Regions from separate parts of the Nonomuraea coxensis DSM 45129 genome, predicted to be linked through region 2. Evidence: riboswitches for the same ligand, from Rfam matches in the RefSeq annotation. Region 2 holds a riboswitch; the other holds the start of a gene.

Region 1 (4,148 bases), 3.7 Mb from region 2:
GGCGGCCCTCGTCGTCCTGGCGGTCGTCGTCGTCCTTGCCGTCATAGGCGGGCCCGCCGCTCACGGCCCGATCACCGCCGTCGTCCACGGACCGGGCGATGCCGTCGTCCGCGGACCGGTGACCGCCGTCGTCCGCAGACCGGTGACCGCCGTCGTCCGCAGACCGAGCGCCGCCGTCGGCGGGGTCGCCGGTCGGGGGCCGGCCCGTCCTGGGCGTGGCGCCGTCCGTGTCCTGCCGTTCGCTCATCTGCCTCCCCCTCTTATCCGAGCTGTTCGCGCACGTACGCGCGCCACCGTGCCGTCAGCGTGGCCGTGGAGAGCCCGAGCCCGGCGAGCGCCCGGTCGGCGCCGATCACCTGGGCCTCACGGTAAAGCCGTACCAGGCTCCCCTCACCGAACCGGTCCGCGAGGAAGCGACACGCCAGCCAGGCCTCCTGGTACGCCCGCGCGAGCCGCGCCGGGTCGCTCCCGTCGGCGGCGAAGGCGGCGGAGCCGGGCAGTGCGCCGGGCAGACGTCCGGCGCGCACCTCGTCCGCCAGCTCGGCGGCGGCCGTGCGCACCGGCAGCCCCGAGTCGCGGTAGCCGACGTAGTCGGCGAAGCCCTCGTACAGCCAGACCGGGAGGCGGTCGGTGCCGGCGGCGACGTGGGTGAGCTCGTGGGCCAGGACGACGTCCCTGCCGGTGGGGTTGAGGCGGGCGAAGACCTCGGGGACGACGATCACCCGGTCGCCGTCGGCCAGCGCGGCCAGCCCGTCGATCGGGCCCGTCCCGGCCAGGCGGGCCGCCTCGGCGGCCGAGGCGGGGACGACGACGAGAGGGCGTACGGGCTCGCCGAGGACCGCCCCGACGCGGAGCGCGGCGGCGTCGGCCAGCCGCGCCAGCTCGGCGAGCGAGACGGACGAGGCGGACACAGCGGGCGGGGCCGGCGAGGCGGGCGGGGCCGGCTCGGAAGTCTGCCCGACGACCACCGATCGCGTCCCTCGGACGGTGACGGTCTCCCCCGGCCACGGACCGGGCGCCGCGCCCTGAGGCGGCGCGGGAGCGGGCGCGAGCGGCGCGCTCGCGGCCGGGACGACGGCGAGGGCGGCGAGGAGCGGCACCAGGAGCACGAGGGCCGCCGGTGCGGCTCGCCGGCGTCGGCTCACCTGCTCGGACACGATGCACGATGGTAGCCGGGCGGGACGGGTGCCCGGGTGCGGAAAGGCGACAGCCCCGCCCGATCCCGTACGGGGATCGGGGCGGGGCTGTGGTCACATACCGGGACGTACCGCGCCGACGAAGGACGATTTACGCCATCCGCTCAGCTTGTCGATGCGCACCCGTTCGCCGGTCCTGGGCGAGTGGATCATCTTGCCCTTGCCGACGTACATGCCTACGTGGCCGAGCCCGCTGAAGAACATCAGGTCGCCTGGCTTGAGCTTCTTCCAGGAGACCTTCGTCCGGGTGCGGGCGAACTGGCTGCTCGCCACGCGCGGGAGCCTGACCCCGGCCTTCTTCCAGGCGTACTGGACGAGTCCGGAGCAGTCGAACGAGCCGGGACCCGTGCCGCCGTAGCGGTAGGGGTCGCCGATCTGGTTCTTGGCCACGGCGACGGCCCGGTGGGCCTTCGCCTGCTGCCGAGCGACCTTGCGCGCCTTGGCCGACCTGGCGGTCTTGACGGCTTTGGCGGTCTTGGCCGACTTCGACGACGTCGTGATGGTCTGCACCGTGGTCGCCGAGGTGATGGCCGCGTCGCTCGTCGTCGCCGCCTGAGCCGTCGGGGCATGGAGGATGGCGCCTCCGGCCGTCACGGTCATGGTGAGCGCCACGCCACCGAGGGCAAGGCGGGACAGACGGGGGTTGTGCGGGGAGGTAGACAGGATTTCTCCTTGAGACTTCCACGAACGCCTACCGGGTTAGCTGACGGATTCGGGCCTGGAAGTAGCCCTACGGCGCTTTCGAGCAGCGCCGATTCACCCCTGATCCCCTAGGGAGTGGGATCGGTGGTTCCCCGGCTCCGTGCTCCTGGCCGCACGGATTCGGCAGGTCGCCGCCCCTGCGAGGTGTCCTCAAGGGGATGTGCGGGGGGCGACCGGCGGATGAAGATCGCGGCGACATGGCGTGTCACCGCGAGGCCAGAAGCTACGCCGACAGGTCACGGATCGGCAAAGCGGACGGCGGCTTGTCAAGATCAGACAGGGGGTCGAGTCAGGACGGAAACCCCTGCTGGAACCCCGAGCTCCGTTACCGGAATGTGACCATACTCACACTTCTCAGAACACAGCCGAGTAAGGTGTGATTTGCCGGGTTTATGGCAGTTTGAGGGGCGTCAAGGGCGGATGGCGCCGACGAGCCGCCGCCCGTACGCGGACAGCTTGACGATCTTCACGACGTCGCCCGTCTGAGGCGCGTGCACGATCTGCCCGTTGCCCGCGTAGATGCTGACGTGTCCCAGCCCCTCGCTGAAGATCAGGTCACCGGGCTGGAGCGCGTCCAGGCTCACCCGGCGGCTCGCCCCCCACGCCCACTGCTGCCACGTCGTACGCGGCAGCGAGACGCCCGCGGCCCGCCAGGACGCCTGCGTCAGGCCGGAGCAGTCCCAGCCGCCCGGGCCCGTCCCGCCGAACACGTACGGCTTGCCGACCTGCGCGTAGGCGAAGCGCAGCACCGTGGCCGCGTTCCCCGACGCCGAGCCGGTGTACTTCACGCCGGCGCTGTTGGGGTTGCCGGGGTTGTAGGCGTTCAGCTTCTCCAGCAGCTTCTTCTGCTGGGCGATGAGCCTGAGGATCTCCGCGCGTTCCTTCTGGACCCCGTCGCGTTCCTTGTCGGCCACTTCCAGGGCCTTCTCCGCCTTGTCCCGCTCCGCCTTGAGCCCGCGGTTCTCCCGGTCGAAGGCGTTCAGCTTCTCGGCCCGCTCCTTGGAGACCTGGCCGGTCAGCGCGAGGCGGGCGAGGAAGTCGTCGGGGTCGTCGGCGCCGAGGAATCCCGGCAGGGACGTGATGTCGCCGCCGAGCTGGTAGCTGTCGACGGCCATGGTGATCACCTGCGCGCGCAGGTCGGCGACGGTGGCCAGCTTGCGCTTGTAGCTGTCGTTGAGGCCGGTGTAGGTGGATTTCGCCTTCTTGTACCGCTCGGTGGCCGTGTTGTAGCGGTCGACGACCTTGTCCGCCTTGTCGTTGAGCTTCTCCAGCTTGGCCTTGGCCTGGGCGAGGGTGGGTCTGGGATCGGCGATCGCGGCCCCGGTGGGGGAAAGCACCAGTCCGAACACGATCCCCGCGGCCACCGGCACCCGGCCAAACCTCACTGCGTCGCCTCCCAGGGGGTAAACATCTGGGGCGAATAGTACAGAAGTGGCGGGTGGGGTCTCACCTCAACGGGTAAAACCCATGATTCGTAATCTAGGCGCGACCAAGGCGGCGCAGCAGCAGGGCAGACGGAACCGGTCTGGCTCCCATGCGCCGCACCGATTCGGCCACCTCGCGGTCGGAGGACACGACGGCGATGGCCCGCCCCGGCGGCTCGACCCGGACGAGCTGCCGGATGAGGTCGTCGGCGATCTCCCCGGGGTCGCTGAAGAGCACCCGCACCCCGCGCGGCGCCACGACCTGCACGGGAGCGTTGAGCTCGGCCCCGTCGAAGACGACGGTCATCTCGACCCTGGTCTGCGCGGCCAGCCCGCCGAGGTTGGTCATGAGCCGGTTGCGCTGGTCGGCCAGGGTGAGCGTGCCGTAGCCGGTCTTGGTGACGTTGTAGCCGTCGATGATGAGGTGGATCTGCGGGATCGCGAGGAGCTGGTCGAGCAGTTGCGGGTCGTCGTCGGCCAGCGCCCGCGCGGGCACGCCGCGCACGCCCGGCCGCTCGCCGGGATGGGCCGCGACCGAGTCGGCGGGGCGGCTGATGGTCGCCGGCAGGCCGAGCTCCCTGCGCAGCCCGGCCGAGGCGTCCTGAAGGGCGTCGAGCAGCACCCTGATGCGGGCGTCCTCCAGGCTGCGGCCCTCGCGGGCGGCCCGGCGCGAGGCTTCGAGCTGCTTCTCCACGTCGGCCAGCCGCTCGCGCAGCCGGCGCAGCTCGGACTCGCCCGCGCTGCCCGCGGCCACGGCGGCGGTGCGGGCCTCCTCGGCCGCGCGTTCCATCTCCTCGGCCCTGGCGAGCGCGGCCTTGGCCCGCTC
Region 2 (4,148 bases):
GCCGTCCCGGCGGTCACCACAGCCCTGGCGTACTCCTTGGTCTGCAGCAGTCCTGGCACGAACTGGACCTCGTAGGTCCTGATCCTGGCCGCGGCCTCCTCCAGGCCGACGTACGCCTGGAACCACGTGGGCAGGACATCGTTGAACCGGTGCCACCAGCCCGGCTCGTTGGCGGTGGCGACCAGGTCGAGCACGGCGGAGCGGGCCTGCTGGTCGACGACCCCGTACAGGGTCAGCAGGTCCGCCACGTCACGCTCTTTGAACCCCACCCGGCCCAGCTCCATGCGGCTGATCTTGGATTCGGAGCCACGGATGAGGTGGCCCGCCTCCTCACGGGTGACGTTCTTCGCTTCCCTGAGCTTGCGCAGTTGGGAGCCCAGGAGGATGCGCAGCGCCGTCGGCCCGGAACCCGGCTGGTTCTGCGTCACTTTGCCTCCTATCAAGGTCCGCACCACACAGTGACACCACATTGGCTGCTATGACAAGGTCCCAACCAGGTGTCCGATTGGCCTTCCCCACCGGGGAAAACGCCGCTTGCGGCTGCACAATGCAACTGCACGTGCATTTGGGTCTTGCAGCCGCCGCCGTCGTGACCCATGATGGCTTAGTGCATATTGGGCCAAACATGCACTAACCAAGGCTTTACGGGGAGGTATCGTCGGCATGGTAGAGGACCCTCTGGCCACTGCCGACTGCCTGCAGATCACCCGCGAGGTCGGTTTCGACCAGTTGCTCACCGGTCGCGGCGGCAAGCCCTACACCACCTCGTGCCCGCTGCCCTTTCAGGCCGACTCGGTGAAGACCGCCAGGGACGTCACCCGCTCCACCCTCCGGGGCTGGGGCCTGCAGGACCTGAGCGACGACGCCGCCCTCGTGGTCTCCGAACTGGTCACGAACGCGGTCAGGTACGCGATGCGGTCCTCAGGACGCCGCGAGATCGAGCTGCTGCTCATGCGGGTCAGCCCCCACGTGCTGCTGGCCGTGGCCGACCCCAGCGACGAGGTGCCGCGGCGCAAGGAGCCCGACTTCGTCTCCGAGAACGGCCGCGGGCTCTACATCGTCGAGACCTACAGCCAGAGCTGGGGCTGGGACCGGCTGGCCCGCGGCGGCAAGGCCGTCTGGGCGCTCTTCCGCACCGAGCCCTGATCGCCCTTTCGTCATTCGCCCGTGACGCCGTCGATGCGCTCGCGCAGGAGATCGGCGTGACCGTTGTGCCGGGCGTACTCCTCGATCATGTGGACGAGGATCCAGCGGTGTGAGCACTCGCCGCCGTTGCGCTCCCCCACGGCGTCGAGCGGCCTGGCGGCCGAGATGGCGCGGGCGCGCTCGATCTCGTCCCGCCAGGTGGCGAACGCCTCCTCCACCGACGCCGTGTCCACTTCCTTGAAGTCGGCGTCGTTGTCGCGGTCCTTGTCCCACAGCTTCGGGACGTCCTCACCGGCGAGCACCCGGCGGAACCACGCGCGCTCGACGTTCGCCATGTGCCGGACCAGGCCGAGCAGGGACAGGCCGGAGGGCTCGGCGCTGCGCAGGCGCAGCTGCCCGGCGGTCAGGCCGGCGCACTTGACGGCGAGGGTGGCACGGTGCCATTCGAGCCAGTTGCCGAGCACGGTGCGTTCGTCACCCGTGAGGGGCGGCGGGGTACGGGTATCTGTCATGTCTCAGTTCATGGAGATGTGGACGTGGTCGTAATGGTTCTCGGTGATGCTGCCACGGTCGGACATCGCGCGCCAGCCGGAGCCGGTGTTGATGCGCTGCTTCCAGATCACGTATTTGACGCCCAGTTTGCTCTGGTTCTGCAGGGCCCAGGCGGCGATGCGGTCGCCCAGGGCGTTGTTGGCCGCGCTCGGCATGCTGCCGCCGGAGCTCATCATGAAGTCGCAGGCGCGGCCGAGCGGGTGCTCACCGCTGGAGCCTGAGCGGAAGCAGCCCACCGAGAACGGCAGCGCGAAGTTCTTCGCCACCTCGGCGCGCATGAGCCGGGTGCGCGCGGTGATGTTGTCCGTGCCTGACGGCAGCTCGGGGGCCCAGCTCCCGTCGGACTTGCGGCCGGTGCCGTACGGGACCAGGTCGGCCAGCTTGTCCTTGATGTCGTCGATGACGTCCTCGGCCTCGTCGCGCTGCCCGGCCACCGTCGCCGCGTCCGCGCGGATCCTGGCCGCCAGCGCCTCGGCCTCGGCGGCGGCCTTCTTCTTCTCGTCGCGGGCCGTGGCGACGCCCTGCACCAGCGCCTGCTGCTCGGCGGTGAGCTGGTCGAGCACGGCCGCGCCGGCGGCGTCCGGCATGAAGCCGGGCACCGGCGGGTTGCCGTTCTGGTAGCGGAGGCGGGCGAGCTCGGCGACGCGCCGCTCGGAGGCGGCCAGCGTCCGCTCGGCCGTGGCCAGGCGTTCCTTGGCGCTCTTGGCGGCCTCCTGCGCCTCGGCCAGCTCGACGCGCTTGAGGTTGTACTGCTCGATGAGCTTGTCGACCTTGGCGTTGAGCCGCTTGAGCTGGGCGCGGAGCTGGGACTCCGTGGGCTTCGGCGCGGCCTGCGCGGGGTGGGGCGTCGCCAGGAGGACGGCGGCGGCGGTGACGAGTCCGATGGCGAAGGGCGCGGGGGGCGAAGCCGCCACGTACGGGGTTCCTCTCCCTCTGCCGGCCGGGTTAGCTGACGGGTTCGGGCGTGAGAGCGTCCCTACCACCGAAGTGGATTCACCCCAGATGCGGTGGGTCCCCGGCTCCCGGGCGACGCGCCCGGGATTAGGCGTGCGACGGCTGGTACGGCCGTTGCATATGGGGATGTTACTGGTAGATCACAAGTAATGCGACCTTAAGCAGAAATCAATTAGTGATCGAGTTGTGATCGGAGCATGCGTGCCGCCTCCTCCGGCAGCACGTCGTTGACGAAGGCGCCCATCGCCGACTCCGACCCGGCCAGGTACTTCAGCTTCCCCGGCGCCCGCCTGATGCTGAACAGCTCAAGCCGCAGGTACGCGAGGTCCCGCCCCTCCCGCACCGGCGCCTGGTGCCAGGCCGCGATGTACGGCATCACGACCCCGAACAGCCCGTCGAAGGCCCGCAGCACCGAGGTGTAGAGCGGCGCGAACGCCGCCCGCTCCGCCTCCGTCAGCGCCGGCAGGTCCGGCACCTGCCGGTGCGGGTAGACGTGCACCTCGAACGGCCAGCGCGCGGCGGCCGGCACGAACGCCGTCCAGTGCTCGTTGGAGGTCACGACCCGCGTGCCCGCGGCCCGCTCGGCGGCGAGGACGTCGGCGAACAGGTTGCCGGGGCCCTTGTGCCGGGAGGCCGCGCCCAGGTTGAGCTTCGTGCGCGGAGTGACGTACGGGTAGGCGTAGATCTGGCCGTGCGGGTGCGCGAGCGTGATGCCGATCTCCGAGCCCCGGTTCTCGAAGCAGAACACCTGCTCCACGCCCTCGACGGAGGACAGCTCGGCGGTGCGGTCGGCCCACGCCTCCATGACCAGCTCGACCCGGTCGTCGGAGAGCCGGGAGAAGCTGGAGTCGTGGTCGGAGGTGAAGCAGACGACCTCGCAGCGGCCGGCGCCGGGGCGGACCGCGCTCAGGCCGCCGGCGTCCTCGTACGTGCCGAGATTTCCGGAGAAGGACGGGAAGCGGTTCTCGAACACGACGACGTCGTAGTCGTAGGCGGGGATCTCCGTGTCGCGGCCGGGCGCCGACGGGCACAGCGGGCACTCGGCCGCCGTGCCCTTCGGCTGGAACGTACGGGTCTGACGGTGCCCCGCGATCGCGATCCACTCCTCCGTCAGCGGGTCGTAGCGCAGCTCCGAGGCCACCGGGCGGGGGCCGAGCTCGCGCCGGTCCACCGCGCTCCTGTCGGCGTCGTCCCGGCGGTCGAAGTAGATGAGCTCACGGCCGTCGGCCAGATGGGTGATGGTGCGCTTCACAGCGTGCCCTCTTCCGCGATGATGAGTTCGCCGGCCCGGTCGGCCAGCTCCGTGCGCGCGTCCTCCGGCAGCCCCGCGTCGCTGATGACCACGTCGGCCTCGCTCAGCTCGGCGATGGTGCTGATGCCGACCGTGTTCCACTTGGTGTGGTCGGCGGGCACCACCAGGCGGCCCGCGGCGGTCACCAGCTCCCTGTCGGTCTCGGACTCCAGCAGGTTGGGCGTGGTGAAGCCGGCCCGGACGC

Evidence for each region. Region 2 has a riboswitch for cyclic di-AMP ahead of Nocox_RS32155 (coiled-coil domain-containing protein). Riboswitches for the same ligand answer to the same signal wherever they lie in the genome.
Region 1: another riboswitch for cyclic di-AMP. It lies ahead of Nocox_RS14770 (C40 family peptidase); the one in region 2 lies ahead of Nocox_RS32155 (coiled-coil domain-containing protein).

The regions. Positions count from the first base shown of each region.
Region 1 is NZ_CP068985.1:3,173,887-3,178,034, reverse strand. It holds gene Nocox_RS14780 (M48 family metallopeptidase) at 1-247, opposite strand, end outside; gene Nocox_RS14775 (gluzincin family metallopeptidase) at 261-1,157, opposite strand; gene Nocox_RS14770 (C40 family peptidase) at 1,251-1,808, opposite strand; cyclic di-AMP (ydaO/yuaA leader) riboswitch at 1,870-2,034, opposite strand; gene Nocox_RS14765 (C40 family peptidase) at 2,309-3,283, opposite strand; gene Nocox_RS14760 (NYN domain-containing protein) at 3,378-4,148, opposite strand, start outside.
Region 2 is NZ_CP068985.1:6,861,878-6,866,025, forward strand. It holds gene Nocox_RS32140 (helix-turn-helix domain-containing protein) at 1-428, opposite strand, end outside; gene Nocox_RS32145 (ATP-binding protein) at 664-1,146, shown strand; gene Nocox_RS32150 (DinB family protein) at 1,158-1,658, opposite strand; gene Nocox_RS32155 (coiled-coil domain-containing protein) at 1,662-2,612, opposite strand; cyclic di-AMP (ydaO/yuaA leader) riboswitch at 2,619-2,756, opposite strand; gene galT (galactose-1-phosphate uridylyltransferase) at 2,825-3,904, opposite strand; gene Nocox_RS32165 (DeoR/GlpR family DNA-binding transcription regulator) at 3,901-4,148, opposite strand, start outside.